Regions from separate parts of the Pseudomonas sp. SMV7 genome, predicted to be linked through region 1. Evidence: predicted binding sites of a transcription regulator. Region 1 holds the regulator's gene; each other region holds the start of a gene.

The links. The regulator FliA, encoded in region 1, starts transcription of late flagellar genes. The targets are predictions, from matches to a motif close to CTAAAGTTTNNNNNNNNNNNGCCGNTAA.
Region 2: a site for FliA is predicted at 6,414-6,441, ahead of ACLEJP_RS14190 (flagellar protein MotY). Genes of this name have one in related genera too.
Region 3: a site for FliA is predicted at 7,162-7,189, ahead of motA (flagellar motor stator protein MotA). Genes of this name have one in related genera too.

What each region holds. Positions count from the first base shown of each region.
Region 1 covers NZ_JBKGGT010000014.1:18,560-28,441, forward strand. Annotated here, with positions in the region: gene ACLEJP_RS17490 (chemotaxis protein CheA) at 1-1,384, opposite strand, end outside; gene ACLEJP_RS17495 (protein phosphatase CheZ) at 1,397-2,185, opposite strand; gene ACLEJP_RS17500 (chemotaxis response regulator CheY) at 2,205-2,579, opposite strand; gene fliA (RNA polymerase sigma factor FliA) at 2,698-3,438, opposite strand; gene fleN (flagellar synthesis regulator FleN) at 3,435-4,277, opposite strand; gene flhF (flagellar biosynthesis protein FlhF) at 4,362-5,672, opposite strand; gene flhA (flagellar biosynthesis protein FlhA) at 5,684-7,813, opposite strand; gene flhB (flagellar biosynthesis protein FlhB) at 7,973-9,115, opposite strand; gene fliR (flagellar biosynthetic protein FliR) at 9,118-9,882, opposite strand, start outside.
Region 2 covers NZ_JBKGGT010000010.1:59,931-69,812, forward strand. Annotated here, with positions in the region: gene ACLEJP_RS14150 (RnfABCDGE type electron transport complex subunit D) at 1-411, shown strand, start outside; gene ACLEJP_RS14155 (RnfABCDGE type electron transport complex subunit G) at 408-1,010, shown strand; gene ACLEJP_RS14160 (Rnf-Nqr domain containing protein) at 1,003-1,527, shown strand; gene nth (endonuclease III) at 1,532-2,170, shown strand; gene ACLEJP_RS14170 (PA3496 family putative envelope integrity protein) at 2,275-2,451, shown strand; gene ACLEJP_RS14175 (response regulator) at 2,508-3,131, opposite strand; gene ACLEJP_RS14180 (hypothetical protein) at 3,497-3,979, shown strand; gene ACLEJP_RS14185 (argininosuccinate synthase) at 4,050-5,267, opposite strand; gene ACLEJP_RS14190 (flagellar protein MotY) at 5,404-6,378, opposite strand; gene pyrC (dihydroorotase) at 6,508-7,554, shown strand; gene rnt (ribonuclease T) at 7,614-8,225, shown strand; gene ACLEJP_RS14205 (peroxiredoxin) at 8,308-8,910, opposite strand; gene ACLEJP_RS14210 (bacterioferritin-associated ferredoxin) at 9,134-9,352, shown strand; gene bfr (bacterioferritin) at 9,553-9,882, shown strand, end outside.
Region 3 covers NZ_JBKGGT010000007.1:101,694-111,575, forward strand. Annotated here, with positions in the region: gene ACLEJP_RS11115 (N-acetylmuramoyl-L-alanine amidase) at 1-19, opposite strand, end outside; gene tsaE (tRNA (adenosine(37)-N6)-threonylcarbamoyltransferase complex ATPase subunit type 1 TsaE) at 31-489, opposite strand; gene ACLEJP_RS11125 (NAD(P)H-hydrate dehydratase) at 492-1,352, opposite strand; gene queG (tRNA epoxyqueuosine(34) reductase QueG) at 1,418-2,482, shown strand; gene ACLEJP_RS11135 (trimeric intracellular cation channel family protein) at 2,620-3,231, opposite strand; gene orn (oligoribonuclease) at 3,332-3,874, opposite strand; gene rsgA (small ribosomal subunit biogenesis GTPase RsgA) at 4,021-5,052, shown strand; gene motB (flagellar motor protein MotB) at 5,229-6,242, opposite strand; gene motA (flagellar motor stator protein MotA) at 6,246-7,097, opposite strand; gene ACLEJP_RS11160 (HDOD domain-containing protein) at 7,228-8,763, shown strand; gene ACLEJP_RS11165 (rhodanese-like domain-containing protein) at 8,807-9,616, shown strand; gene asd (archaetidylserine decarboxylase) at 9,626-9,882, shown strand, end outside.

The DNA of each region.
Region 1 (9,882 bases):
GGTTCTTGTCGAGGTCGGTGTCTTCGCCGACCAGCTCCAGGTTGATCTCTTTCTTCAACTGCCGGGCCAGGTCACGCACCAGGCGTGGGAAGCGGCCGAAGACTTTCTTGATCGGCTGCATGCGGGTTTTCATCACCGCGGTCTGCAGGTCGGCGGTGACCACGTCGAGGTTCGACACGGCCTTGGACATGGCCTCGTCGCCGCTGTTCAGGCCCAGGCGCACCAGGCGGTTACGCACCAGCACCAGTTCACCGACCATGTTCATGATCTCGTCCAGGCGCGCAGTGTCGACCCGCACGGTGGTTTCCGCTTCGCTGGCAGCGTGTTTGTCGGCAGCCGGAGCCGGCGCGCGTGGCGCTGCGGCAGGCTTGCTGGCAGGTGCCGGCGCAGGCGCGGCAGCTGCAGCAGGTTTGGCTACTGGCTGGCTGTCGGCCTTGGGCGCAACCGGCGCCTGCACCTTGGCTGCGACAGGGGCTTCGGCAGCGGCCACTTCGCCGTTGAACTTGCCCTTGCCGTGCAACTGGTCCAGCAGCGCCTCGAACTCGTGCTCGCTGATTTCGTCGCCACCGGCAGCGGGCTCGGCAGCGGCAGGCGCCGATGCCTTGGCCGCAGGCAAGGCATCGGCCTGGAACGTGCCCTTGCCATGCAACTGGTCGAGCAGCGATTCGAATTCGGCGTCGGTAATTTCGTCGCTGGCCGCTTCCGGCGCGCTGGCAACCGCTGGCGCGGCAAGCTCGGCACTGAACTGGCCTTTGCCGTGCAACTGGTCGAGCAGCGATTCGAACTCGGCATCGGTGATTTCGTCACCTTCAGTGCTGCCAGCGCTGACGGTCTCGCCGTGCAGCTGGTCGTCGGCCGCTGCCTGGGCCTTGACCGCATCGAGCGAGTCGAGCAACTGCTCAAACTCGCTGTCGGTGATGTCCGGCTCCCCGGCGGCAACTTCGACAACCGGCTCCGGCGCGGCAGCGGCAGGCGCTTGGGCTTCTTGCGCAGCGCCCGGCTCGGCCAGACGCGACAAAGCCGCCAGCAGCTCGGGGGTGGCCGGGGTCACTTCGCTGCGCTCGCGCACCTGGCCAAACATGCTGTTGACCGTGTCCAGTGCCTCGAGCACCACGTCCATCAGTTCCGCATCGACCCGGCGCTCACCCTTGCGCAGGATATCGAAGACGTTCTCGGCGATATGGCAGCACTCCACCAGCTCGTTCAGCTGGAGGAAGCCGGCGCCCCCTTTTACAGTGTGGAAACCGCGAAAGATCGCATTGAGCAGGTCGGCATCGTCGGGTCGGCTTTCCAGCTCGACCAGTTGCTCGGACAGTTGCTCAAGAATTTCGCCGGCTTCTACCAGGAAATCCTGGAGGATTTCTTCATCGGCGCCGAAGCTCATCAAAGGTGCTCCTTAAAAACCCAGGCTGGACAGCAGATCATCGACATCGTCCTGACCGGACACGACGTCTTCACGCTTATCGGCATGAATCTGCGGACCTTCACCCCGAGTCGGATGTTTTTCTCGATCTTTTTCTGCGCGCAGCTGATCGTGGTCATGCTGGATGCCGGCAAAGCGGTCGACCTGGCTGGCCATCAGCACCAGTTTCAGCAGGTTGCTTTCCACCTCGGTCACCAGCGCGGTGACGCGCTTGATCACCTGGCCGGTCAGGTCCTGATAGTCCTGGGCCAGCAGAATGTCGTTGAGGTGGCCGGCGACCTTGCGGTTACCTTCGGCGCTGTGCGTCAGGAAACTGTCAACGCGTTTCACCAGGTCACGGAACTCCGGCGCAGCGACCTCGCGACGCATGAAGCGTTGCCAGTCGCTGCTCAGGGCGCTGGCCTCGCTGGCCAGGTCGTTGAGCACAGGGGTGCTTTCCTCGACCAGGTCCATGGTGCGGTTGGCCGCGCCCTCGGTCAGCCTGACCACATAGGACAGGCGCTCGGTGGCGTCGGTTATCTGCGACACCTCCTCGGCCTGCGGCATGGTCGGGTCGATCTGGAAACTGACGATGGCGCTGTGCAGCTCGCGGGTCAGCTTGCCGACTTCCTGGTACAGGCCGCGGTCGCGGGTCTGGTTCAGTTCGTGGATCAGCTGTACCGCCTCGCCGAAACGGCCGTGCTCGAGGCTCGCGACCAATTCCTGGGCATGCTTCTTCAGGGTCGATTCGAACTCGCCCAAAGACGTTTGTGATGAATCCATGGCGCCCCCCTGACGTGACTCAGCCGTTGACGCGTTCGAAGATCTTCTCGATCTTTTCTTTGAGAACCTGGGCGGTGAACGGCTTGACCACATAGCCATTGACGCCGGCCTGGGCCGCTTCAATGATCTGGTCGCGCTTGGCCTCGGCGGTCACCATCAGTACCGGCATGGCTTTCAGCTTGTCGCTGGCACGGACTTTACGCAGCAGGTCGATGCCGGACATGCCGGGCATGTTCCAGTCGGTTACCAGGAAGTCGTAATGGCCGTTTTCCAGCATCGGCAGCGCCGTGGTGCCGTCATCGGCTTCTTCGGTGTTGGTGAAGCCCAGATCACGCAACAGGTTCTTGATGATCCGCCGCATCGTCGAAAAATCGTCAACGATGAGGATTTTCATGTCTTTGTTCAAGTAGACCTCCAAGCAGTCTCAAACGCGCCCGGCTGCGAGCGCGCATTCAATCAAATCGGTGCAACATGGAAAACGCACGTGGAAAACGACTGCAACGACACCGGGTTCAACGCGCCCGCCATTCCCCCAGGCGGCTGCGCAGGCGCGCGGCACACTGGCTGTGCAACTGGCTGACCCGCGACTCGCTGACCCCAAGTACCTCACCGATTTCCTTGAGGTTCAGCTCTTCGTCGTAGTACAGCGCCAGCACCAGGCGCTCACGCTCCGGCAGGTTGGCGATGGCCTCGGTCAGGGCAGCCTGGAAGCGCTCGTCCTCCAGGCCACGCGCAGGCTCGACATGGCCACTGGCGCCATCTTCATGCAGCCCTTCGTGCTCGCCGTCCTGCAACAGGTCGTCAAAGCTGAACAGGCGGCTGCCCAAGGTGTCGTTCAAGATCCCGTAGTAATCATCGAGACTCAACTGGAGTTCGGCAGCAACTTCATGATCTTTAGCGTCACGCCCGGTTCTGGCCTCCACGGCACGCATCGCGTCGCTGACCATGCGCGTGTTGCGGTGCACCGAACGCGGTGCCCAGTCACCCTTGCGCACCTCGTCGAGCATGGCCCCGCGAATACGGATGCCGGCGTAGGTCTCGAAGCTGGCGCCCTTGCTGGCGTCGTACTTGTTGGCCACTTCGAGCAGGCCGATCATGCCAGCCTGGATCAGGTCCTCGACCTGCACATTGGCCGGCAAACGCGCCAACAGGTGGTAGGCGATGCGCTTGACCAGCGGGGCGTAGCGTTCGATCAGCTCGTACTGGGCGTCTTTCGATGCTCGGCTGTACATCTTGAAACCACTCGCATTCATAACACGGGTCCCGCGCTGGTGGGCTGTACCAGGCGCTCGACAAAGAATTCCAGGTGACCGCGCGGGTTGGCCGGCAGCGGCCAGCTGTCAACCTTCTGCGCAATCGCCTTGAATGCCAGAGCGCACTTGGAGCGAGGGAAGGCTTCGTAGACGGCGCGCTGCTTCTGCACGGCCTTGCGCACGCATTCGTCATACGGCACGGCGCCCACGTACTGCAGGGCGACATCGAGGAAGCGGTCGGTGACCTTGGTCAGCTTGGCGAACAGGTTGCGCCCTTCCTGCGGGCTCTGCGCCATGTTTGCCAGCACCCGGAAGCGGTTCATGCCGTAGTCGCGGTTGAGCAGCTTGATCAGGGCGTAGGCATCGGTGATGGAGGTGGGTTCGTCGCAGACCACCAGCAGCACTTCCTGGGCGGCGCGGACGAAGCTGACTACCGAGTCACCGATACCGGCAGCGGTGTCGATGACCAGCACGTCGAGGTTGTCGCCAATTTCGCTGAAGGCCTGAATCAACCCGGCATGCTGGGCCGGCGCCAGGTGCACCATGCTCTGCGTGCCCGAGGCTGCCGGCACGATGCGCACGCCGCCAGGGCCCTGCAGCATCACGTCGCGCAGCTCGCAGCGCCCTTCGATGACATCGGCCAGGGTCCGCTTGGGGGTGAGGCCAAGCAGCACGTCGACGTTGGCCAGGCCCAGGTCGGCGTCAAGCAGCATGACCCTGCGGCCAAGCTCGGCCAGCGCCAGGGACAGGTTCACTGAAACGTTAGTCTTGCCGACGCCACCTTTGCCACCGGTCACGGCGATCACCTGTACGGGATGCATGCTACCCATGTCTGTTATATACCTTGTCTCGCTGGGACCCAGGCCACACGTGGGGCAATTCTGCGTACCCCTTGGCATAGCTACCTTGCACACGCTTCATCATCAACCCGCTCGCCGTGGGTTGTGATAGAGATCAGCGAACATTTCGGCCATCGCCTCTTCGCTGGGCTCGTCCTGCTGCTGCACATTGACCGCGCGACTGACCAACTGGTGCCCGCGCGGCAGGTGCAGGTCGTCAGGAATGCGCGGCCCATCGGTCAGGTAGGCCACTGGCAGTTCATGACTGATGGCAAGGCTCAAGACGTCACCAAGGCTTGCCGTTTCATCGAGTTTGGTCAGGATGCAGCCGGCCAGGCCGCAGCGCTTGTAGCTGTGGTAGGCGGCGGTCAGCACCTGCTTCTGGCTGGTGGTGGCCAGGACCAGGTAGTTCTTCGCGGCGATACCGCGCCCGGCCAGGGTTTCCAGTTGCATGCGCAGGGCCGGGTCGCTGGCCTGCAGGCCGGCGGTATCGATCAGCACCACGCGCTTGCGCAGCAGCGGCTCCAGCGCCGCAGCCAGCGACTGGCCCGGGTCAACGTAGGTCACCGGCACGTTGAGGATGCGGCCCAGCGTCTTGAGCTGCTCCTGCGCACCGATGCGGAAGCTGTCCATGCTCACCAAGGCCAGGTTCTGCGCGCCGTACTTGAGCACGTAACGGGCGGCCAGCTTGGCCAGGGTGGTGGTCTTGCCCATGCCGGCCGGGCCGACCATGGCGATCACCCCGCCCTCTTCGATCGGCTCGATCTCGGGGATTTCGATCATGCGCGCCAGGTGTGCCAGCAGCATGCGCCAGGCCTGGCGTGGCTCATCGATACCAGCGGTCAGCTCCAGCAGTTCGCGGGCGATCGGGCCGGACAGGCCGATGCGCTGCAGGCGGCGCCAGACGGTGGCCTGCTGCGGCTTGCTGCCCTGCAGCTGGTTCCAGGCCAACGAGCCGAGCTGCACTTCCAGCAGCTCGCGCAGGCCGGACAACTCGGAGCGCATGGCATCGACCAGGCGCGCATCGACCGGCGCCGCAGCCGGGGCTGCAGCAGCGGGCTCGGGGGCGTCGACGTGCGGTTCGATCAACGGTTCGGCAGCAGTCAGCGACTGCCCGGCGAACAATTGGCGGTTGTTGTCGCTGCTGTCCGGGCGCGGGTCGAGTTCGGCGCGGGCCGTGGCGATGCGCGTATGGGTCTTGCGCAGCTCTTCTTCCAGCTCGGCATTCGGCACACGCGGGGCCAGGGCGGACAGCTTGTAGTCCAGCGCAGCCGTCAGCTCGACACCCCCGGCGATGCGGCGGTTGCCAATGATGGCGGCGTCAGCGCCCAGCTCATCGCGGACCAGCTTCATGGCCTGACGCATATCGGCGGCGAAAAATCGCTTAACTTGCATTATCCACTACCTCAGCCGTTAGGGCCCACGGTGGCAACGATGGTGACTTGCTTGTTGTCCGGTATTTCCTGATACGCCAACACATGCAAATTCGGTACGGCCAGGCGACCGAAACGCGACAGCATGGCGCGGATCGGGCCGGCGACCAGGAGGATGGCCGGCTGGCCCTGCATTTCCTGGCGCTGGGCCGCTTCGATCAACGAACGCTGCAGCTTCTCGGCCATGCTCGGCTCCAGAAGAACACCGTCTTCCTGACCTTGCCCGGCCCTTTGCAGACTATTGAGCAAGATCTGTTCCAACCTTGGCTCCAGGGTAATCACTGGCAGCTCCGACTCAATGCCGACAATGCTTTGCACGATGGCGCGACACAATCCGACGCGCACTGCCGCCACCAGCGCGGCGGTATCTTGACTCTTGCTGGCGTTGTTTGCGATCGCCTCGGCAATACTGCGAATATCGCGCACCGGCACCTGCTCCGACAACAACGCCTGCAGCACCTTGAGCAGGCCCGACAAGGAAATGACACCCGGCACCAGCTCTTCTGCAAGTTTAGGCGATGCCTTGGCCAGCACCTGCAGCAATTGCTGGACCTCTTCGTGGCCGATCAGTTCGTGGCAGTGCTTCTGCAGGATCTGGTTGAGGTGGGTGGCCACCACGGTACTGGCGTCGACCACGGTGTAGCCCAGCGACTGCGCCTGGGCGCGCTGGCCGACGTCGATCCACACCGCTTCCAGGCCAAACGCCGGGTCGCGCGCGGCAATCCCGTTGAGGGTGCCGAACACCTGCCCCGGGTTGATGGCCAGTTCGCGGTCCGGGTAGATCTCCGCCTCGGCCAGGATCACCCCCATCAGGGTCAGGCGATAGGCGCTGGGCTGCAGGTCGAGGTTGTCACGGATGTGCACGGTCGGCATGAGGAAGCCGAGGTCTTGCGAGAGCTTCTTGCGCACCCCCTTGATCCGCGCCAGCAACTGGCCACCCTGGTTGCGGTCGACCAGCGGGATCAGCCGGTAGCCGACCTCCAGGCCGATCATGTCGATGGGCGTGACGTCGTCCCAGCCCAGCTCCTTGGTCTCCAGCGCGCGCTGCGGCGAAGGCAGCAGGTCCTGCTGGCGCTGCGCCTCTCGTTGCGCCTCGAGCTTGGCCTTCTGCTGCTTCTTCCACACCAGGTAGGCGCCGCCGCCGGCCAGCAGGCCAAGGCTGAGGAAGGCGATATGCGGCATGCCCGGCACCAGGCCCATGACGACCATCAGCGCGCCGGACACTGCCAGGGCCTTGGGCGAATCGAACATCTGCCGGTTGATCAGCTTGCCCATGTCTTCGGAACCCGAGGCGCGGGTGACCATGATCGCGGCGGCGGTGGACAACAGCAGCGAAGGCAACTGCGCCACCAAACCGTCACCGATGGTCAGCAAGGCGTACACCTTGCCGGCATCGCCGAAGCTCATGCCGTGCTGCAGCATGCCGATCAGCATGCCGCCGATCAGGTTGATGAACAGGATCAGCAGGCCGGCGATGGCATCACCGCGGACGAACTTGCTGGCACCGTCCATCGAACCGTAGAACTCGGCTTCCTGCGCCACTTCGGCACGGCGGTGCTTGGCCTGGGCCTGGTCGATCAGGCCGGCGTTGAGGTCGGCGTCGATCGCCATCTGCTTGCCGGGCATGGCATCCAGGGTGAACCGCGCGCTCACTTCCGAGATTCGCCCGGCGCCCTTGGTCACCACCACGAAGTTGATGATCATGAGGATGGCGAACACCACGGCACCGACCACGTAGTTACCGCCGATCACCACCTCGCCGAAGGCCTGGATCACCTTGCCGGCAGCGCCGTGGCCTTCCTGGCCATGCAGCATTACCACCCGGGTGGAGGCCACGTTCAGGGCCAGGCGTAACAGCGTGGCCACCAGCAGGATGGTGGGAAACGCGGCGAAATCGAGCGGGCGCAGGGCGTATACGCACACCAGCAGCACCACGATCGACAGGGCGATGTTGAAAGTGAAGAACACGTCGAGCAGGAACGGTGGTATCGGCAACATCATCATTGCCAACATGACCAGCAACAACAGCGGCACACCCAGGTTGCCCCGACCGAGGCCGGCCAGGTTGTGACGGGCGTTGCTGATTAACTGAGTGCGATCCACCGCGAGTCCTCTTGATGCAAAACTTTGACGCCCGGGGGGCGCCTGGGCGTGGCTTTGCAAGAAGCTTTCCAACTTTGTCCGGATTTAGGGAATTAGCGGCAGTGAGACCGAGCGCCGCGCGGGCGGCGCTCGGTCTCACAGGCGCCAAATGCTCACCTGTCAGCTGTCACGCCGCAGGTCCGGTGGAATCGGCAGATCTTCCTTCAACGGCTCTGGCCGCTTACCCTTGCCAGCCCGGTACTGACGAATCTGGAACACATAGGCCAGTACCTGCGCCACCGCCAGGTACAAGCCGGCAGGAATTTCCTGCTCCAGCTCGGTGGAGTAATAGATCGCCCGCGCCAAAGCCGGCGACTCAAGAATCTGAACCTTGTGCTCCACGCCAATTTCGCGAATCTTCAAGGCAATGAAATCGGTACCCTTGGCCAGCAGCAACGGCGCCGCCCCGCCCTTCTCCGGGTCATACTGCAAGGCCACCGCATAGTGCGTCGGGTTGGTGATGATCACGTCGGCCTGCGGCACCGCTGCCATCATCCGCCGCTGCGAAACTTCCCGCTGCAGCTGGCGGATCCGCTGCTTGACCTCGGGCTTGCCTTCGCTGTCCTTGTACTCGTCCTTGACTTCCTGCTTGGTCATCTTCAGCTTGTTGTGCGCCTGCCACAGCTGGTACGGCACGTCCGCCGCAGCAATCAGCAGCAACCCGGCCGCCATCCACAACGCGCTCCAGCCCACCACCTGCAGGCTGTGGATGATCGCCTGCTCCAGCGGCTCGTTGGCAATCGCCAGCAAAGCCTGGCGATCGTTCATCAACACCACCACCGCAATCACCAGGATCACGAAGAACTTGGCCAGCGCCTTGATCAGCTCGGTCAAGGCATTCATCGAGAACATCCGCTTGATCCCCGCCAGCGGGTTCATGCGACTGAACTTGGGTTGCAACAGGCTGCCGGAAAACAGGAAGCCGCTCAGGGCGATAGGCGCCACGAACGAGATCACGAACAGCAGGATCAGCACCGGCTGCGTCGCCCACAGCGCCATCTTGCCCGAGGCCAGCAGCAGGGCGGTCATGGCCCGCTCGTCGACGATGGCGTCGCGGCTCAGGCTGAAGTTCATGCGCATGATCGCCAGCAGCGTTTCCGCCATGTAGCCACCGAATGCCAGCAGGCCACCGGCGCCAGCCAGGGTCACCGCCACCGTGTTCAGTTCCTTGGAGCGCGCTACTTCGCCTTTCTCGCGGGCATCGCGCTTGCGCTTGTCGGTGGGGTCTTCTGTCTTGTCCTGACCGCTCTCGCTTTCCGCCATGTTCAGCGCGCCCTTGCCAGTTCACGCAGCCATTGCAGCGCTTCGCTGGCCAATGCCTGGTAGTGGGACAGGATATCGGCCAGGCCGATCCAGAAAATGCCCATGCCAAGCACCAGGGTCAGCGGGAAACCGATGGAAAAGATGTTCAATTGCGGCGCCGCACGGGTCATCACGCCAAAGGCGATGTTCACCACCAGCAACGCCGCGATCACCGGCAGGATCAACAGCAGCCCGGCGCCGAACACCCACCCCAGGCGCCCGGCCATTTCCCAGAACTGGTTGACCGCCAGCGCGCTGCCCACCGGCAAGGTGGTGAAGCTTTCGGTAAGCACTTCGAACACCACCAGGTGGCCGTTCATCAACAGGAAAAGCACGCTCACCAGCATGGTCATGAACTGGCTGATGACCGCGACGTTGACGCCGTTGGCCGGGTCGACCATCGACGCGAAGGCCATGCCCATCTGCACCGCCACCACCTGGCCGGCGATCACGAACGCCTGGAACAGCAGCTGCAGGGCGAAGCCGAACAGCGTCCCGACGATGATCTGCTCGGCGCACAACAGCAGGCCGCGCAGGCTCAATGGGTCGAACTCGGGCAGCGGCGGCAGCGCCGGAACGATCACCACGGTAATCGCCAGCGCCACATACAGGCGCACCCGCGCCGGCAGCATGCGGGTACCGAGAATGGGCATGGTCATCAGCACTGCAGTCACCCTGAACAACGGCAGGATGAAGGTGGCGACCCAGGTGCCGATCTGCGTGTCGGT
Region 2 (9,882 bases), on a different contig from region 1:
GGTGGGCGCGGCAACGAATGGGTAAACCTGGCGTTCCTGCTCGGCGGCCTGTTCCTGCTGCAGCGCAAGGTAATCAGCTGGCATGCGCCGATCGGTCTGCTGGCAGGCCTGTTTCTGTTCAGCCTGCTGGCCTGGAACGGGTCGGGCTCGGACTCCAACGGTTCCCCCTTGCTGCACCTGTTGTCCGGCTCGACCATGATGGCGGCGTTCTTCATCGCCACCGAACCGGTGTCCGGCCCACGGCATGAGCGGGCCAGACTGCTGTTCGGCGTCGGCGCGGGCGTGTTGATCTACCTGATTCGCACCTGGGGCAGCTATCCGGATGGCACGGCGTTCGCCATCCTGTTGATGAACCTTGTGGTACCGAGCCTCGAACGCCTGACGGCGCAACGCCAGCAGGCTGCCCCATGAGTCGCCTGGCCCGTGAAGCAGGGCTGTTGCTGCTGGTTGCGGCACTGGCGGTGTCGGTTACCTTGGCCTGGCGACACTGGACCAGCCCGGCCATCGTCGACGCCGCAAAACAGCTGCAAAGCCGTGAACGGCTGGCGGTGCTGCCTGACGGTAGCTACGACAACCAGCCACTGGACCACCCGCTGCCCACGCCCGCCGCACAACGGCCAACCAGCCGTATCCTGGCGGCGTACCGGGCCGAGCTGGCGGGAACCCCGGTCGCCATCATTGTCGTCACCCAGACTCAAGGCTATGCCGGCCCGATCGTGCTGAGCATCGCCATTGCCACAGACGGTCGACTGATCGGCAGCCAGGTGGTCGAACAACAGGAAAGCCCCGGGCTGGGTGCTCGCCTGGGGGACCCGCAAGTCAATTGGCTGCAGCAGTTTGCGAATCGACACTTGAGTGATCATTGGGCACTGCGACGTGATCACGGCGACTTCGACCAGTTGAGCGGCGCAACCGTGACTTCTCGGGCCGTGATCAGCGCGCTGCAGGAGGCGCTGAGTTACTTCGACGAGCAGCGCAGCGTGCTGCTGGAGGGCTCCCCACATGAATAGGTTGCATCTGCTGGGCGCGAGCCTGGTGCCGCTGCTGGGTGCCACCGGGACCCTGAGCGAAGGCGCTATCATCGGCGCGTGCGCGGTGCTGATGGGCGGCCTGCACCAGTTACTGTTGGCGCCTCTGCGGCACAGGCTGGCCAGCTGGGCGTTCACGCTGGCCAGCCTGTTGCTGCTGGCGGCCCTGGCCAGCTGCCTGCAACTGGCGCTGCGGGCATGGTTGCTACCTTTGGCGGTTGCCCTCGGCCACTACCCCGCTCTGCTCTGCCTGCAATGCCTGGCCACCGAACACCTGCTGCCCAACCACCGGCGCTGGCGCCTGCTTGCAAGGTACCTTGCCGCGGTGCTGGGCGCCTGCCTGTTGCTCGGTGCCAGCCGGCAATGGCTGGGCGAAGTTGCTGGCCTGCACCTGGCCAGCCAGGCACCCGGTGCGCTGATACTGCTCGGACTGCTGTTGGCCTTGTACAATCGCCTGCGTACAGGCCCTGCCCACCCACGTCGTCAAGGAACACGCTGATTTCATGAATGCCGCCAAACGCCTGGAGATCTTTCGCAGGCTGCACGAAGACAACCCCGAGCCGAAGACCGAACTGGCCTACACCACTCCGTTCGAGCTGTTGGTTGCCGTGACCCTGTCCGCGCAAGCCACCGACGTGGGCGTAAACAAGGCCACCGCCCGCCTGTTTCCGGTCGCCAACACCCCTGAAGCCATCCATGCCCTGGGAGTGGAAGGCCTGAGCGAGTACATCAAGACCATCGGCCTGTATAACAGCAAGGCGAAAAACGTCATCGAGGCCTGTCGGCTACTGATCGAGCGTCACGGCAGCCAGGTGCCGCAAACCCGCGAAGCCCTGGAGGCGCTGCCCGGGGTGGGCCGCAAGACCGCCAACGTGGTGCTCAACACCGCGTTCCGCCAGCCGACCATGGCGGTGGACACGCATATCTTCAGGGTCAGCAACCGCACCGGCATCGCGCCGGGCAAGACGGTGCTGGAGGTGGAGAAGAAGCTCATCAAGTTCGTCCCGAAGGAATACCTGCTCGACGCCCACCATTGGCTGATCCTGCACGGTCGCTATGTGTGCCAGGCCCGCAAGCCACGGTGCGGCAGCTGCCGGATCGAAGATTTGTGCGAGTACAAGCACAAGACATCCGACGATTGATTCGATAGGCGAAAACCACCCATCACGATTGAAAAAATCTTTTTTACCAGCGTCTGCTTTCTGGTTATAAGGACGGCCAATGGCCCCTTGGCTTGGAGCGACTCATGAGTAGCGATAAAGACGACCTGTCGATCGAAGATGATTTTGTTGCCGCAGAGGATGAAGCGGAGCCCGTGGTGGAAATTGCAAAGACCAACCTCAGCAAACGCCGCACCATTGATAACATGCTGGAAGAAAGGCGCCTGCAGAAACAGCTGGCCGATTTCGACTACGACCTGTAGGCCCATCCCTTCAGCGCTGGCAAAGCCTCCTGGCTGGAGGCTTTACGGCCTGGCGATCAATTCAGCCCCTGACGTTGCGCCAGTTCGATCAGGTCGACCAGCGAGCGCGCATTCAGCTTCAGCAACAGGCGTGACTTGTAGGTACTGACCGTCTTGTTGCTGAGAAACATGCTGTCGGCAATCTCCTTGTTCGAACGCCCTCGTGCCAACTGTTGCAATACCGTCATCTCGCGCGCCGAGAGGCGATTGACCATATCGGTCTCGCTTCCTCCTCCCTTGCTGCGTGATGCATGCAGCGCCTGGTTGGGGAAGTAGCTGTAGCCCGATAACACCGCCTTGATGGCGCTCAGCAACTCCGTGAGTTCCTGCTGCTTGCACACGTACCCTGCCGCCCCTGCCTGCATGCAACGCATCGAGAAGTTGCCAGGTGCCTGCGATGTCAGCACCAGCACCTTGCTGGCCGGGCTGAAGGTTGTCATGCGGGCGATCACCTCCAGGCCGTCCAGCTTGGGAATGCCGATATCCAGCACCACGATATCCGGCAGGTGTTGCCGTGTCAGCTGCAGTGCAGCCACGCCGTTGTCAGTCTCCGCGACGACGTCATAACCATGCCGCTCCATCAGCATGCGTACGGCCAGGCGTATGACCGGGTGATCATCCACGATAAGCACTTTATTCATGCGATATCCATTCATTGTTCTGCTTTGGCACGCCACGATAACCGACAGAACAGCAGATGGCGCGACGATTTGCCGAAGAAACAGATGAACAGATGAAACCTACAACACTTACAGAAATTTCCTACACATAACTACTGCGTCTGTAACAACAAACTTCCTGAACAGAAAAGTAAATACTATTACCCGTCTTTCAAGGCACACGCCCATTCAGGGCGACGCTTGCAGTTGAAAAGTTCAACCCGGGCCATTGAAAAATCCTCGTCAGCGCGCAGGACAGCGATGATTCGTCGCCCGGGAAACAGTCCAGTCTTTAGTTGGGCGGCACAGTAAGGCAACAATGGGTGAAAACGCCGGAGACAGCCCTCATGCCCGAACGACAACCTGTCGCCCCGCTGACGATCATTGCCATCTTCGCGGGCATCATCGAATCCTCCGCACTTGCTACCTTGCCGTTTCTCAGCGAAGCCAGCCAGAATCTCTATACCTGGTTTCTGGTAGGATTTCCGTTTTTTCTGACAGCATTATTTTTTCTGACACTCAACTTCAACTACAAGTCGTTCTACAACCCGTCGTCGGATAACACGGCAAGCGATACTCCACCTACGCCAGGTACCAGGAGCACGCCAAGCGCACCCAGCAGGCTCGGCGAGACCGAACATGGCGAACCTGTCACGATCATGTTTTCCGGGCCCGATGCTTACCAGTTGATGGAACAGCAACTCCTGCGTGCACTGGCCCAACCGCTGCAAACACCCAGGACATGGCGCTTTTGCAACCTGGACAAACGCCAGTGTGCACAATTGTCGGTCAGCCCGCTGGAAGAAGATACGGCACCCCGAGGCGACTGAGCGCAGCAGGTTTCCATCAGGCAAAAAAAACCCCGGCTGGGCCGGGGTTTCCATGGCATGCGCCAGCAAATCAGAGCAGCGAACGGCCCTTGTTGGCAGCAATGCGCATACGCAGCGCGTTGAGTTTGATGAAGCCGGCAGCGTCCGCCTGGTTGTAGGCGCCGCCATCTTCCTCGAAGGTGGCGATGTTGGCGTCGAACAGCGAATCGTCCGACTTGCGGCCAACCACGGTGACGTTGCCCTTGTACAGCTTCAGGCGCACCACGCCGTTCACGTTGACCTGCGAGGCGTCGATCATCTGCTGCAGCATCAGGCGCTCCGGGCTCCACCAGTAGCCGGTGTAGATCAGGCTGGCATACTTCGGCATCAGCTCATCCTTCAGGTGAGCGACTTCGCGGTCCAGGGTGATCGACTCGATGGCACGGTGGGCCTTGAGCATGATCGTGCCACCAGGGGTTTCGTAGCAGCCACGCGACTTCATGCCGACGTAACGGTTCTCGACGATATCCAGGCGGCCGATGCCGTTGGCACCACCGATGCGGTTCAGGTCGGCCAGCACGGTGGCCGGGGTTTTCTCGACGCCATCGATGGCAACGATGTCACCGTTGCGGTAGGTCAGCTCGATGTAGGTGGCCTGGTCCGGGGCGTTCTCTGGCGAGACGCTCCAGCGCCACATGTCTTCCTCGTGCTCGGTCCAGGTATCTTCCAGGACCCCGCCTTCGTAGGAGATGTGCAGCAGGTTGGCGTCCATCGAGTACGGCGACTTCTTCTTGCCATGGCGTTCGATCGGGATACCGTGCTTCTCGGCATAGTCCATCAGCTTCTCGCGGGACAGCAGGTCCCACTCACGCCACGGGGCGATGACCTTGACGCCTGGTTTCAGGGCGTAGGCGCCCAGCTCGAAACGTACCTGATCGTTGCCTTTGCCGGTTGCGCCGTGGGAAATGGCGTCAGCGCCAGTTTCATTGGCAATTTCGATCAGGCGCTTGGCGATCAGCGGACGGGCGATGGAAGTACCCAGCAGGTACTCGCCTTCGTAGACGGTGTTGGCGCGGAACATCGGGAACACGAAATCACGCACGAACTCTTCGCGCAGGTCGTCGATGTAGATCTCTTTAACGCCCATTGCCTGGGCCTTGGCACGGGCCGGCTCGACCTCTTCACCCTGCCCCAGGTCTGCGGTGAAGGTCACCACTTCGCAGTTGTAGGTATCCTGCAGCCACTTGAGAATCACCGAAGTATCAAGGCCGCCGGAATACGCCAGTACGACCTTTTTTACGTCCGCCATGCCATCACTCCACGGGGTTGTACGGAAAAGCGTCGATTCTAACGACCTTGCAAGTAAATTTACAGTGGGGCGACAGCTTCTGACGACAAAGCGACAGGAACTGTCGGAAGGGCGACGGAATATGCGACAGGAAATGTCAAGGAGCCTTGGTACCCGCCGCCGCAGCAGCCGGGCTGGCTGGTGCCGTGGCCGGAGCCACCGGTGGCAGTGTCGGTTCGGCCGGCTTTTCCACCGCTTTCTCGACCGGTTTCTCGACCACCGCGACGCGATCCAGCTCGATGTTCACACGACGGTTACGCGCCCGGTTCGCCGCGCTGTTGTTTTTGGCCAACGGATAGCGCTCGCCATGGAAGCGCACAGTGATCTGCTCTTCCGGTACGCCATTGGCCTTGAGGTAATCAGCTACCGCCAGTGCGCGGCGGCGCGACATGTCACGGTTGGTCAGGCGGTTGCCGCTGTTGTCCGAGTGGCCGTTGAGCTCGACATGGTTCACTGTCGGGTCGGCCTTCATGTAGTCGAGGATGACATCCAGCCGCGACTTGGCCGACTGATCCAGATCGAAACCACCGCCAGGGAAGCCGACCTGGGTCTGGCGCACCTGGTCATAGTTCATCGGCAGCAGCTTGCCGGCACAGGCCTGGTAGTCGCTGTAGGCCTTGGCAAAGCTGACCGGCAGCACCCGCACTTCCATCGGCCTGCCCGCCTCGCCGGCATAATTGCGCACCACGGTGCTGCGGCCGTCGAGCAGGCCATTGATCAGCCGGCTGGCCTGGCCCTGCGACGAGCTGAACAACACGCCGGTGCGGGCCATGCGCACGCTGCCCAGGTTGATGTCGCTGCGCCCGGGTTGCCAGGGCGCAGCGGCCGCCAGCAAGGTCGCGGTGCCGGCACCCAGCGCGTTACTGTCCGAACGCAGCTGGAACACCGGCTGTTCGCCCGCACGGCGCACGAACTCACCACTGCCAAAGCCGTCGATCGGCTGCACCAGCCGACACTCGAACTGGTCACCCTCGACCTTCCAGGCGATATTTTCCATGCGCGTCTGGAAGGTCAGCGCACCAGCCGGCAGGCTGGCGAACAGGGTCAATAGGGCTAGGTAACGCTGGCGCACGGGCGGCTCCACAATTCTGACGGCTTACCTGCAGGCTATCGGACGCCAGCCGGAAAACTTGATAGCCGTGCTCCACCCGGGGTTTTCCGGTAGCATTGGGGCTTGAGTTCGACCCGCCTGGAATCCCCAATGTCCGATCGCCTGACCCTCCTGCGTCCCGACGACTGGCACATCCATCTGCGCGATGGTGCCGTCCTGCCCCATACCGTTGGCGACGTGGCGCGTACCTTCGCCCGTGCCATCATCATGCCCAACCTGGTTCCACCGGTTCGCAATGCCGTCGAAGCCGGCGCCTACCGTGAGCGCATCCTGGCTGCCCGGCCGGCCGGCAGCCGCTTCGAACCGCTGATGGTGCTGTACCTTACCGACCGCACCAGCCCCGCGGACATCCGCGCGGCCAAGGCCAGCGGCTTCGTGTACGCCGCCAAGCTGTACCCGGCCGGCGCTACCACCAACTCCGACTCGGGCGTGACCAGCATCGACAATATCTTCCCCGCCATCGAGGCGCTGGCGGAAGTCGGCATGCCACTGCTGGTGCACGGCGAAGTGACCCGCAGCGAGATCGACGTGTTCGACCGCGAGAAGCGCTTCATCGACGAACACATGCGCCGTGTGGTCGAACGCTTCCCGACGCTGAAGGTGGTGTTCGAGCACATCACCACCAGCGATGCCGCCCAGTTCGTCAGCGAGGCCCCGGCCAACGTCGGCGCGACCATCACCGCGCAACACCTGCTGTACAACCGCAACCACATGCTGGTCGGCGGCATTCGCCCGCACTTCTACTGCCTGCCGATCCTCAAGCGCAACACCCACCAGGTGGCGCTGCTGGACGCTGCCACCAGCGGCAACCCGAAGTTCTTCCTGGGAACCGACTCGGCCCCGCATGCCCGCCATGCCAAGGAAGCTGCCTGCGGTTGCGCCGGGTGCTACACCGCCTACGCGGCCATCGAGATGTACGCCGAAGCGTTCGAGCAGCGTAACGCGCTGGACAAGCTGGAAGGCTTTGCCAGCCTGCACGGCCCGGCTTTCTACGGCCTGCCGGCGAACACCGATACCATCACCCTGGTTCGCGAAGAATGGACCGCCCCGGACAGCCTGCCATTTGGCGAGCAGACCGTAGTCCCGCTGCGCGCCGGCGAAAAACTGCGCTGGCGCCTGCTGGAGGAGAACGCGTGAGCGAAGACCTCTACGAAGACGACCTCGATACCCAGGGCAGCAGTGGCTCGCGTCACCCGATGGCCGAGCGCTTCCGCGGCTACCTGCCGGTAGTGGTGGATGTGGAGACCGGTGGCTTCAACAGTGCGACCGATGCGCTGCTGGAAATTGCCGCAGTCACCATCGGCATGGACGAAAAGGGCTTCCTGTTCCCCGAGCACACCTACTTCCACCGGGTGGAACCGTTCGAAGGCGCCAACATCGAGCCAGCCGCGCTGGAGTTCACCGGGATCAAGCTGGATCACCCGCTGCGCATGGCGGTGAGCGAAGAAAGCGCGCTGACCGACATCTTCCGCGGCGTCCGCAAGGCGCTCAAGGCCAATGGCTGCAAGCGGGCGATCCTGGTCGGCCACAACAGCAGCTTCGACCTTGGCTTCCTCAATGCAGCAGTGATGCGCAACGACCTCAAGCGCAACCCGTTCCACCCGTTCTCCAGCTTCGACACCGCTACCCTGGCGGGCCTGGCCTATGGCCAGACCGTACTGGCGCGGGCCTGCCAGAGTGCCGACATCGACTTCGACGGGCGTGAGGCGCACTCGGCGCGTTACGATACAGAGAAGACTGCCGAGCTGTTCTGCGGCATCGTCAACCGCTGGAAAGAGCTGGGCGGCTGGCGCGATTTCAACGATTGAGATCGTACTCGCAGCGAAGAGGCCGACACAGCACGGCAAAAAAAAACCGGCCACCAGGGCCGGTTTTTCATGCGCGCGGCAATTACAGCTTGCCAGCGTTCTCGCTCAGGTAGGCAGCAACGCCTTCTGGCGAAGCGTTCATGCCCTTGTCGCCTTTCTTCCAGTTGGCAGGGCAGACTTCGCCGTGCTCCTCGTGGAACTGCAGGGCGTCGACCAGACGCAGCAGCTCGTCCATGTTACGGCCCAGCGGCAGGTCGTTGACGATCTGCGAACGAACAACACCGTTGGTGTCGATCAGGAAGGCGCCACGGAAGGCCACGCCGCCTTCGGACTCGACGTCGTAGGCTTTGCAGATTTCGTGGGTCATGTCGGCAGCCAGGGTGTACTTGACCTGGCCGATACCGCCGTTGTTGACCGGGGTGTTACGCCAGGCGTTGTGGGTGAAGTGCGAGTCGATCGACACGCCGATCACTTCGACGTTGCGCGCCTGGAAGTCAGGGATGCGGTGGTCCAGGGCGATCAGCTCGGACGGGCAGACAAAGGTGAAGTCCAGCGGGTAGAAGAACACCAGGCCGTACTTGCCCTTGATGGCCGAGGCCAGGTTGAAGCTGTCGACGATTTCGCCATTGCCCAGCACGGCCGGCACGGTGAAATCGGGGGCTTTCTTACCAACGAGTACGCTCATTGTAATCTCCTGATGAGGGTGAAAAACGTTTGCCGGGCCAGACGGGCCTGCCCGACATCCAACAAAGGCCAACCATCATACACGGCTTCTGGTGACAGGCCGACTCCCACGACGAAGCAACCGCCGGTCGCTCAAGCGCGGCCCTTCCAGAAAGTCCTTTGACAAGCATTCTCATTAACATTAAGCTCCACCCCATCAAGCCCAGCCACGATGGTCAGCCTTTATGTATGTGTGTCTTTGTGTCGGCGTTACCGACGGACAGATCCGCGATGCGATCTATGAAGGATGCTGCAGTTACAAGGAAGTGCGAGCCGCGACCAACGTCGCCAGCCAGTGTGGCAAATGCGCCTGCCTGGCCAAGCAGGTAGTTCGCGAGACCCTGACCGAGCTCCAGGTCAGCCAGGCCGCCCTGCCCTACCCGGTAGAATTTACCGCCGCCTGATACCCAGAATTCGAAGAACCGGACCTAGCGTCCGGTTTTTTTATGCCTGAAATTCAATAAGTTAGCGTTCCAACGCGGTTCACAAACATTCTTATTCCTATTAATTTTCATTTATTATTCAACAACTTAGGTTTGACACACCTGGGCATCGGGCTCAAACTTCAGTGTATTGGCACACTTCTACAGGGCAGGAACCCGACATGAAAGGCGACGTAAGCGTCATCCAGCATCTCAACAAGATCCTCGGAAACGAGCTGGTCGCGATCAACCAGTATTTCCTGCACGCACGCATGTACGAAGATTGGGGCCTGAACAAACTCGGCAAGCATGAGTACAAGGAATCCATCGACGAGATGAAGCACGCTGACAAATTGATCAAGCGTATTCTCTTCCTCGAAGGTATCCCCAACGTCCAGGACCTGGGCAAGCTGCTGATCGGCGAGCACACCAAGGAGATGCTCGAATGCGACCTGAAGATCGAACAGAAGGGCCTGATCGACCTGAAGGCAGCCATCGCACACTGCGAAACC
Region 3 (9,882 bases), on a different contig from region 1:
CCAGTGCGCGTATGCGCATACCTACCCCACTTACTGTTTATGATGTTCGGCCAGTGCCACGCACCAGGCCTCGCCGCGAGCCCCCTGCGGCGAAAGGTTCAGCGAGCGTCCGCCCGCTTGGGGGCTTATGGTAATGGTCAGGTCAGGCTTTGGCAAAACGCCCGCACCCTTTTGTGGCCACTCGAACAGGCACAGCGGGTCGCCCTCGAAATAGTCACGAATCCCCATGAACTCCAGCTCTTCCGGATCGACTAGGCGGTACAGGTCGAAGTGGAACGCCCGCACCTCACCGATTTCGTAGGGTTCGACCACGGTGAAGGTCGGGCTTTTCACTGCACCAGTATGGCCCAGGCCACGGATCAGGCCACGCGACAGCGTGGTTTTGCCCGCGCCCAGGTCACCCTCCAGAAAGATCACGCCGTGACCGCCGGTCACCTCGGCCAGTTGTGCGCCAAAGGCGACCGTAGCCGCTTCATCGGCCAGAAACAGGTTTAAGCCAGACACGCAGAATGCTCCTCCAACAACTCACGAATGACCGGTGCCAGATCGCTGGCGGCCAGGCCTCTACCTTTGCTTCCCAGGCGCTCGCCCGCACAGGCGTGCAGCCATACTCCCAGCCCCGCTGCCTGCCAGGCATCCAGGCCCTGGGCCAACAGCGCCGCCAGCACGCCCGTCAGCACATCGCCCAGCCCGGCACCGGCCATCGCCGGGTGGCCACGTTCACACAGCAGCAGCTGCCCGGCCGGGTCGGCGACCAGCGTGCCAGCGCCCTTGAGCACGCAGACACTGTTGTACCGCCGCGCCAGCTTGCGCGCGGCGCCCTGGCGGTCGACCTGCACCGCCTCGGTGGAAATCCCCAATAGCCGCGCCGCTTCGCCCGGGTGCGGGGTGAGAATGCTGCCACTGGGCAGGGCCAGCGGGGTGCGCGCCAGCAGGTTCAGGGCATCGGCATCCCACACCTGCGGGCGCTCGGCATTGGCCACCGCCGACAGCAGGCTGCGGCCCCAGGCCGCCTGGCCCAGGCCCGGGCCGACCACCAGCACCGAAGCACGCTCCAGCACCGCCATCAGCTGGTTGGCCGATTCGACCCCCAGGCACATCGTCTCGGGCATGCGGGTGAGGCCGGCAGCCACATGCTCAGGGCGGGTCGCCACGCTGACCAGCCCGGCACCACAGCGCAGCGCGGCTTCGGCGCTGAGCAACACGGCGCCACCGGTGCCGAGGTCGCCACCGACCACCAGCACATGGCCGAAGTCGCCTTTGTGAGCCTGCGCCTGCCGCGCCGGCAGGCGGGCGACACTCACGCTGCTGAGCAGTTGCGGGGCATGGCTGGGGTGTTTGGTCTGCGGCATGCGGTCAAAGGCTCCAATGTCTGGCAGAATTATACGCACCTGAGCCCGTAATGCCTTGCCCATCCATGTCCGCTTGTACGCCTGACCTCGCCCAACTGGCCCAATCCATCAAGATTTGGGGCCAAGAACTCGGTTTTGCCCACGTTGGCATCGCCGGGGTCGACCTTGGCGAACACGAACACCACCTGCAACGCTGGCTCGATGCCGGCTACCAGGGCGAGATGGAGTACCTGGGCGCCCACGGCAGCAAGCGCGCGCACCCGGAGCAGCTGATCCCCGGCACCGTGCGCGTGGTATCGCTGCGCATGGACTACCTGCCCGGCGACACGCAGATGGCGCAGCGCCTGGCGCAGCCGGAAAAGGCCTACGTTTCGCGCTACGCGCTGGGGCGGGACTACCACAAGCTGGTGCGCAAGCGCGTGCAGTTCCTGGCCGACCGTATTCAGGAGGCCATCGGCCCGTTCGGCTACCGCGCCTTCGTCGACAGCGCCCCCGTGCTGGAAAAGGCCCTGGCCGAGCAGGCCGGGCTGGGTTGGATCGGCAAGAACACGCTGTTGCTCAACCGCAAGGCAGGCAGCTATTTCTTCCTCGCCGAACTGTTCGTCGACCTGCCGCTGCCGGTGGATGAAGCCACCAGCAGCGAGCATTGCGGGCGCTGCCAGGCGTGCCTGGACATCTGCCCGACCCAGGCCTTCGTCGGGCCCTATGTGCTGGATGCGCGACGTTGCATCTCGTACCTGACCATCGAACTGAGGGGGCCGATCCCCGTCGAGCTGCGCGCCAAGATGGGTAACCGGGTGTTCGGTTGCGATGATTGCCAGATCGTCTGCCCGTGGAACCGCTTTGCCAGGCCCAGCCAGGAGCAGGACTTCCAGCCACGCCATGGCCTGGAGAATGCCGAGCTGGCCGAGATGTTCCTGTGGGATGAAAGGACGTTCCTGCGCAAGACCGAGGGCGGGCCGCTGCGCCGGGCCGGGTATGAGCGCTGGTTGCGCAACCTCGCGGTGGGGCTGGGCAATGCGCCGTCGACGATCCCGGTGATCGAAGCCTTGAAAGCGCGGCGCGCGGATGCCTCGGTGCTGGTGCGCGAACACGTGGAGTGGGCGTTGGCGCAGCACGGCGTTCAATAGCGAACCAGCCCAGAGCTTACGCCCCATTGTGGGAGCGGGCGTGCCCGCGAATCAGACAACGCGGTGGATGGCACCGGCTCTGCCGGTGTTCGCGGGCACGCCCGCTCCCACAGGGGGCATGTTGTACCAGAACTGCGTTACTGCTGGTCGTTGTAGTGGAACTTGGGCATTTCCCAGTGGAAACGGATCGCCAGCAGGCGCAACAGGAAGCCGCCAAACAATGTGAGCAGCATCGCCTGCTCCGCCGGCACCTTGAAGTACACGCAGCCCAGGTAGAACCAGGCCGCTGCAAACGAGACGCTGGCGTACAACTCGCGACGGAACACCAAGGGAATGTCATTGCAGAAGATATCCCGCAGGATCCCGCCAAACACCCCGGTAATCACCCCACTGAGCGAAGCCACCAGCATGCCCTGCCCCATTTCCAGCGCAGTCATGCAGCCAATCAGGGTAAAGGCCACCAGCCCCAGGGCATCGAGCACCAGGAACAGCGAGCGCAGGCGGCGCATCATCGGCGCGATGAAAATGGTCAGCAACGCCGCACAGCTGGTCAACACCAGGTATTCCGGGTGCTTCACCCAAGTCAGCGGGTAATGCCCAAGCAGCACGTCGCGCACCGAGCCGCCACCCAGGGCAGTGACGCAGGCGATCAGCACCACGCCGAACCAGTCCATGCCGCGGCGGCCGGCAGACAACGCGCCGGTCATGGCTTCGGCGGTAATGGCGATGAGGTAGAGCATCAACAACATGGTGCAGGGTCCGTGCGGGCGGGCGAGAAAGGCGCGCAGTCTAACCAGTTGCACATGGCACCAAAAGGGGGCGCAGATACAATATCTGCGCCTTTTCGACTCACACCTTGATGAAGTGTTCGCGGTAGTGGCGCAGCTCGGCGATCGATTCGCGGATATCGTCCAGCGCCAGGTGGGTGTTGCCCTTCTTGAAGCTGTCGCGCACCGAAGGCGCCCAGCGTGCAGCCAGCTCCTTCAAGGTCGATACATCCAGGTTGCGGTAGTGGAAGTAGCTTTCCAGGTTGCGCATGTGCCGGTAGAGGAAGCGGCGGTCCTGGCAGATGCTGTTGCCGCAGATCGGCGACTTGCCTTTCGGTACCCACTGCTCCAGGAAGGCAATGGTTTGCGCCTCGGCTTCGGCCATGCCGACCTTGCTCTCGCGCACGCGCTGGGTCAGGCCCGAAGCGCCATGGGTGCGGGTATTCCACTCGTCCATGCGTGCCAGCACGTCGTCACTGTGATGGATGGCGATCACCGGCCCTTCGGCCAAGGTGTTCAGCTCGCTGTCGGTGACGATGGTGGCCATTTCGATAATGACGTCGCTGTCCGGATCCAGGCCGGTCATTTCCAGGTCGATCCAGATCAGGTTCTGTGGGTTTTGCATGCAGGGGGCTCCTCCTATAGGCGTTCATAGTAGCGCAGTGGCCAGGGCACGCCCATTCACGCCACGCAGGTAAGCGAAATGGTCCGGCGCCTGGCGTGCTAAACTGCCTGCCGTTTTCAACCTGCCCCACCACGCACGGAACCTTCATGGCCAAACGCCAGCTCAACCGCCGCCAGAACTGGCGCATCGAAAAAATCCAGAACGAGCGCGCCGCGCGTGCGGCCAAACGCGAGCAGCATGTGCTGCAGGAACTGGAGGGTGGCGACCTGGGGCCGGAGCAACTGGGCCTGGTGATCGCGCACTTCGGTGTGCAGGTAGAGGTGGAGGCCCAGGACGGCGAAGCCGCAGGCCAGGTGTTCCGCTGCCACCTGCGCGCCAACCTGCCGGCCCTGGTCACCGGCGACCGTGTGGTCTGGCGCGCGGGCAACCAGGGCATCGGCGTGATCGTCGCGCAGATGCCGCGCAGCACCGAGCTGTGCCGGCCGAACAACCATGGCCAGCTGAAGCCGGTGGCGGCCAACGTCGACCTGATCGTGATCGTCTTCGCCCCGGCCCCCGAACCGCACCCCAACCTGATCGACCGTTACCTGGTCGCAGCCGAGCATGCCGGCATTCGCCCGCTGCTGTTGCTGAACAAGGCCGACCTGATCGATGACCAGAACGGCCCGGGCCTGCGTGCGCTGCTTGAGGTGTACCGCGAGCTGGGCTACCCGCTGCTGGAAGTATCGGCGCACCACGGTGACGGCATGCAACGCCTGCAGCAGATGCTCGACGGCCACATCAGCGTGTTCGTCGGCCAGTCGGGGGTGGGCAAGTCATCGCTGGTCAACAGCCTGCTGCCGGACGCCGGTACTCGCGTCGGCGACTTGTCGGAATGGTCTGGCCAGGGCACCCATACCACCACCACTGCGCGGCTCTACCACTTCCCAAATGGCGGTGACCTGATCGACTCGCCGGGCATCCGCGAATTCGGCCTTGGCCACGTCAGCCGCAGCGATGTGGAAGATGGCTTCATCGAGTTCCGCGACCTGTTCGGCACCTGCCGCTTCCGCGATTGCAAGCATGACCGTGAACCAGGCTGTGCGCTGCTCAAGGCGCTGGACGAGGGGCGTATCAAACCGCAACGGATGAACAGCTACCGCTCGATCATCGCCAGCCTGCCGGAAGACGCTTACTGACCTGCCCGCTCCCGCAGGTACTGCACAAGGCTCAAGGGCCACGCCAATCCTGTGGGAGCGGGCGTGCCCGCGAAGCAGGCACCGCGGTGGTTGGCACGGGCTTCGCCCGTGTTCGCGGGCAAGCCCGCTCCCACAGGTTCCGCGCTTGCTTCAGCTACAGCGCGACCCTGTAGGGGTTACTGGTCCTTGGCCTCATCCATCTTCAACGTCCCCTCTTCGAAGATGTTCAGCTTCTGGCGCAGTTCACGCGGCTGCATGGGTGCCTGCTCGGCCCCCCCTGGCACAACCGGTGCCGCAGCGCCCGGCGCGGCAGGCGCGGCAGGTGGTGCCTCCGGCGAACCCTGCTCACCCTCGATATTGCGCTGGGCCTTCTTGGTCAGCACGATGATGTCGATGCGGCGGTTGACCGGGTTGAACGGGTTGTTGCGGTCGAACAGCGACGACGAGGCATAACCCACCACCCGCGCCACCTGGCCATCCGGATAGCCACCAGCCACCAGCGCACGACGCGCAGCGTTGGCCCGGTTGGCCGACAGCTCCCAGTTGCCGAACTCACCACTGCCGGCATACGGCTTGGCATCGGTGTGGCCACTGATGCTGATCTTGTTCGGCACCGCCTTGATGGTGTCGGCCATGGCCAGCAGGATGTCTTCGAAGTAAGGCTGCAGACGCGCACTGCCGATGTCGAACATTGGCCGGTTCTCGGCATCCATGATCTGGATGCGCAGGCCGTCCTGGGTGATCTCGAACAGGATCTGGTCCTTGAACTTCTGCAGTTGCGGGTTTTCCTCAACCTTGTTCTGCAGCTCCTGCAGCAACAGTTCCAGACGCTCGCGTTCCACCTGCTCGGCCATGGTCTCCACCTGATCCTTGTCCAGCTGGATGCTGGTATCAGGCGTCGGCTCCGACTTGGCCTCGGGGTTGATGGTCTTTTCCGGGGCCAGCTGCGGTGAGCCACCCAGGTCGATGATGTACGGCGTACCGCTTTCCGAAAAGCCGATCGGGTCCTTGAAGTAGCCGGCAATGGCGATCTTCTGCTCCGGCGTGGCCGTGGACAACAACCACAGCACCAGGAAGAACGCCATCATCGCCGTGGCGAAGTCGGCGAAGGCGATTTTCCAGGCGCCGCCGTGATGGCCGCCGCCATAGCGCTTGACGCGCTTGACGATGATGGGCTGATTGTTCTCCATGACTCAGCGACCGCGAACTGCTTGTTCCAGTTCGGCAAAGCTCGGGCGATGCTTGGGGTACAGCACCTTGCGCCCGAATTCCACCGCCAGCGATGGCGGCATGCCCGAGGCGGAGGCCACCAGCGACGCCTTGATCGATTCGTAGAGGTTCAGTTCTTCCTTGGCATCGTGTTCCAGGCACTTGGCCAGCGGACCGAAGAAGCCGTAGGCCGCCAGAATACCGAAGAAGGTACCTACCAGCGCCGCACCCACATGCAGGCCGATGGAGGCCTGGTCACCCTCGCCGAGCGAGGCCATGGTCACCACGATACCCAGTACCGCCGCAACGATACCGAACCCTGGCATGCCGTCGGCGATGCCGTTCACCGCATGGGACGGGTGCTCCAGCTCTTCCTTCATGCTCAGCAGTTCCATGTCGAACAGGCCTTCGAGCTCGTGCGGCGCCATGTTGCCGGTGGACATGATGCGCAGGTAGTCGCAGACGAACGCGGTCATGCGCTCGTCGGCCAGCACAGTCGGGTACTTGGCGAAGATCGGGCTGGCTGCGGCGTCCTCGATATCGGCCTCGATGGCCATCATGCCTTCGCGACGGCTCTTGTTGAGGATCTCGTACACCAGGCCCAGCACTTCCAGGTAGAAAGCATGGCTGAAGCGCGAGCCGAACATCTTCATCGACTTCTTGATGACGTGCATGGTCATGTAGCCAGGGTTGGCCTGCAGGAACGCACCAAAGGCCGCACCGCCGATGATCAGTACTTCGAACGGCTGGATCAGCGCCGCGATCTTGCCGTGGGAGAGTACGTATCCGCCGAGCACGCTCGCGAATACGACGATGATGCCGATAATTTTAGCCATAGGTTCAAAGCACTTGCTGTCGTGGTCAGGGGAAGAGACGGGAGCCTGAAAACTCTTCTTCTACTTATCGGCAGAACTGCGCCAGACTATAGCCACTCATTGCGAAAAGCCAGTTCGGACTGATGTCAAAATGACAATTGAAACCAAGGTGCCCGCTCAGGCCCCGCGTACGCTAGAGGCCTGGGTAAAGCTGCTCGAGAGTGTTCGCATCCCGGTGCCGAAGCACAGCTACGACCGGGTCATGGCCGCGATCCACGATAGCCGCCGCTCGCTGCGCGATATCGCCGAACTGATGCAGGATAGCCCGGCGCTGGTGCTATCGGTGATGCGCGAAGCCAATCACCCCACCAATGCCAGCCTGGCCGAGCCGGCCGAGAGCCTGGAAGTCGCACTCAACCGGCTGGGCCTGGAGCGCAGCGAACAACTGCTCAAACGTCTGCCTGCGCTGCCTGCCGAAGAGATCCCGCCGGTACTGTGCCAATTCCAGCTGATCAGCCAGCACGCCTCGCAGCAGGCCAGCGGCCTGTTCGCCAGCCGCCTGGCACGCCTGTGGCAGGAAATTCACTGGGGTAGCCTGCTGTTCCTGGCACCACTGTGGCCGCTGGCGCTGGCCTACCCCAAGCTGCTCGACACCTGGGAATTGCGGGTTATCCACAAGGGCGAAGACGCCGCCCATGTCGAGGAGCAGCTGTTTGGCGTGCGCATCATGACGCTGTGCCAGACCATGGCAGAGTACTGGCGCCTGCCACAGTGGGTGACCCAGGGTTATCGCCTGCTGCTGGAAGAGCGCGACCAACTGGCCCAGGTGCTCAACATCGCCCGCGATCCGGACCTGCTCAGCCAGCAACATCGTCTGGACGCCGAGCCCGGCCTGCGTCGCTGGTTCAACCAGCCGGCCAATACCGTGCTTTTGGCCAACAACCTGGCCCTGGCAGCACAGGTGGGCTGGGACAACCCGCACCTGCTGCGCTGGCAGCTGTTGACCGCGCTGTACCTGCAGACCTCGCTGGAAGACGTGCAGCAGCAGGTGCACCAGCAGGCAGCGGCCAGTGCCCGCCGCCATGCCCAGCACGCCCTGTTCCACCCGGCCGAAGCGCTGATCTGGCCTTGGCACCAGCGCCGTCCGCACCCGGACATGCTGGCACCGCCACCGCCCAGCAACGACGAACTGGCGCGCTGGCGCAAGCTGTGCCAACACCTGCTGGCCCAACCCAGCCCGTTCACCAACGGCGTGCACTTGGCCACCCAGGCCCTCGAAGCCCTGTTGGCCTGCGGCATGCAGCGCGTCCTGCTGCTGAGCCTGGACAAGGCCAGCGATCAACTGCGTGTGCAGCAGTTCGCCGGTCTGCCCAAGGAGGCCGGGGCCCTCACCCTGCAGGTGTCGCAAAACAAACTGCTGCAAAAGCTGCTGGCCCAGGCTGGCCAACTGCGCATCACCCCGGAAAACCATAGCCAGTTCGCGGCGCTGCTGCCGGCCCCGCTGCGGGCCTTGTTCAGTAGCGAGCACGTGCTGCTGCGCTCGCTGGCGGTGAACGACCAGGTGTTGATGCTGATGGTGGCCGACCAAGGCAGCCGACCGCTGGCCGAGGTAAGCGTGCAGGCTTTCGCCAAGACCGCACAATGCACCGAGCGGGCGCTGTCGGTGTTTGCCAACCGCAAGGCCTGAGCCTTGCGCTACAATCGCCCCTCTTTGCAACTGGAGACCGTGGATGACTGACTTTTCCGGCCTGCCCCTGGTAATAGAAGCTGCAGACTTGCTGCCGCGCCTCGGTTCGCCACAGCTGATCCTGGTCGACCTGAGCAGTAGCAACCGCTATACCAGCGGGCACATCCCCGGTGCACGCTTCGTCGAAGGCAAGCGCACCCAGCTTGGCCAGCCGCCTGCGCCCGGCCTGCTGCCGGCCCAGGCCGACCTGGAGAAGCTGTTCAGTGAACTCGGCCACCGCGACGATGCGGTGTATGTGGTGTACGACGATGAAGGTGGCGGCTGGGCCGGGCGCTTCATCTGGCTGCTCGATGTGATCGGCCACAAGCGCTATCACTACCTGAACGGCGGCATCCAGGCGTGGCCGGCCGACAAGCTCTCCACCGAAGTGCCTGCCAGCGGTAATACCCCCGTGCAGTTGCGTATCGACACGAAGCCCACAGCCACCCGCGAATACCTGCAAAGCCGCCTGGGCGCGGAAGACCTGGTCATCTGGGACGCCCGTGGCCCGCAGGAATTCCGCGGCGAGAAAGTGCTGGCAGCCAGGGGCGGCCACATTCCCGGTGCAATCAACTTCGAGTGGACGGCCGGCATGGACCTCAACGACCACCTGCGCATCCGCCCGGACATCGCCGAAGTCCTGCAGAACCTGGGTATCACCCCCGACAAGGAAGTGATCACCCATTGCCAATCCCACCGCCGCTCCGGTTTCACCTACCTGGTGGCCAAGGCCCTCGGCTACCCACGCGTCAAGGCCTACGCCGGCTCGTGGAGCGAATGGGGCAACCACCCGGACACGCCTGTAGAAGTCTAAGGAACCTGCATGAAATCCCGTTTGTTCATCATCAGCCAGTACCTGCTGCCGCACCATCTGCTGTCGCGCCTGGCCGGCTGCATCGCCGAATGCCGTGTGCGCTGGTTCAAGAACGCCTTTACCGCCTGGTTCGCCAAGCGCTACCAGGTGAACATGGCCGAAGCCCTGGTCGAAGACCTGAGCGCCTACGAGCACTTCAATGCGTTCTTCACCCGCGCCCTGAAGCCAGGCGCGCGCCCACTGGACGAAACCCCGGGCGCCATCCT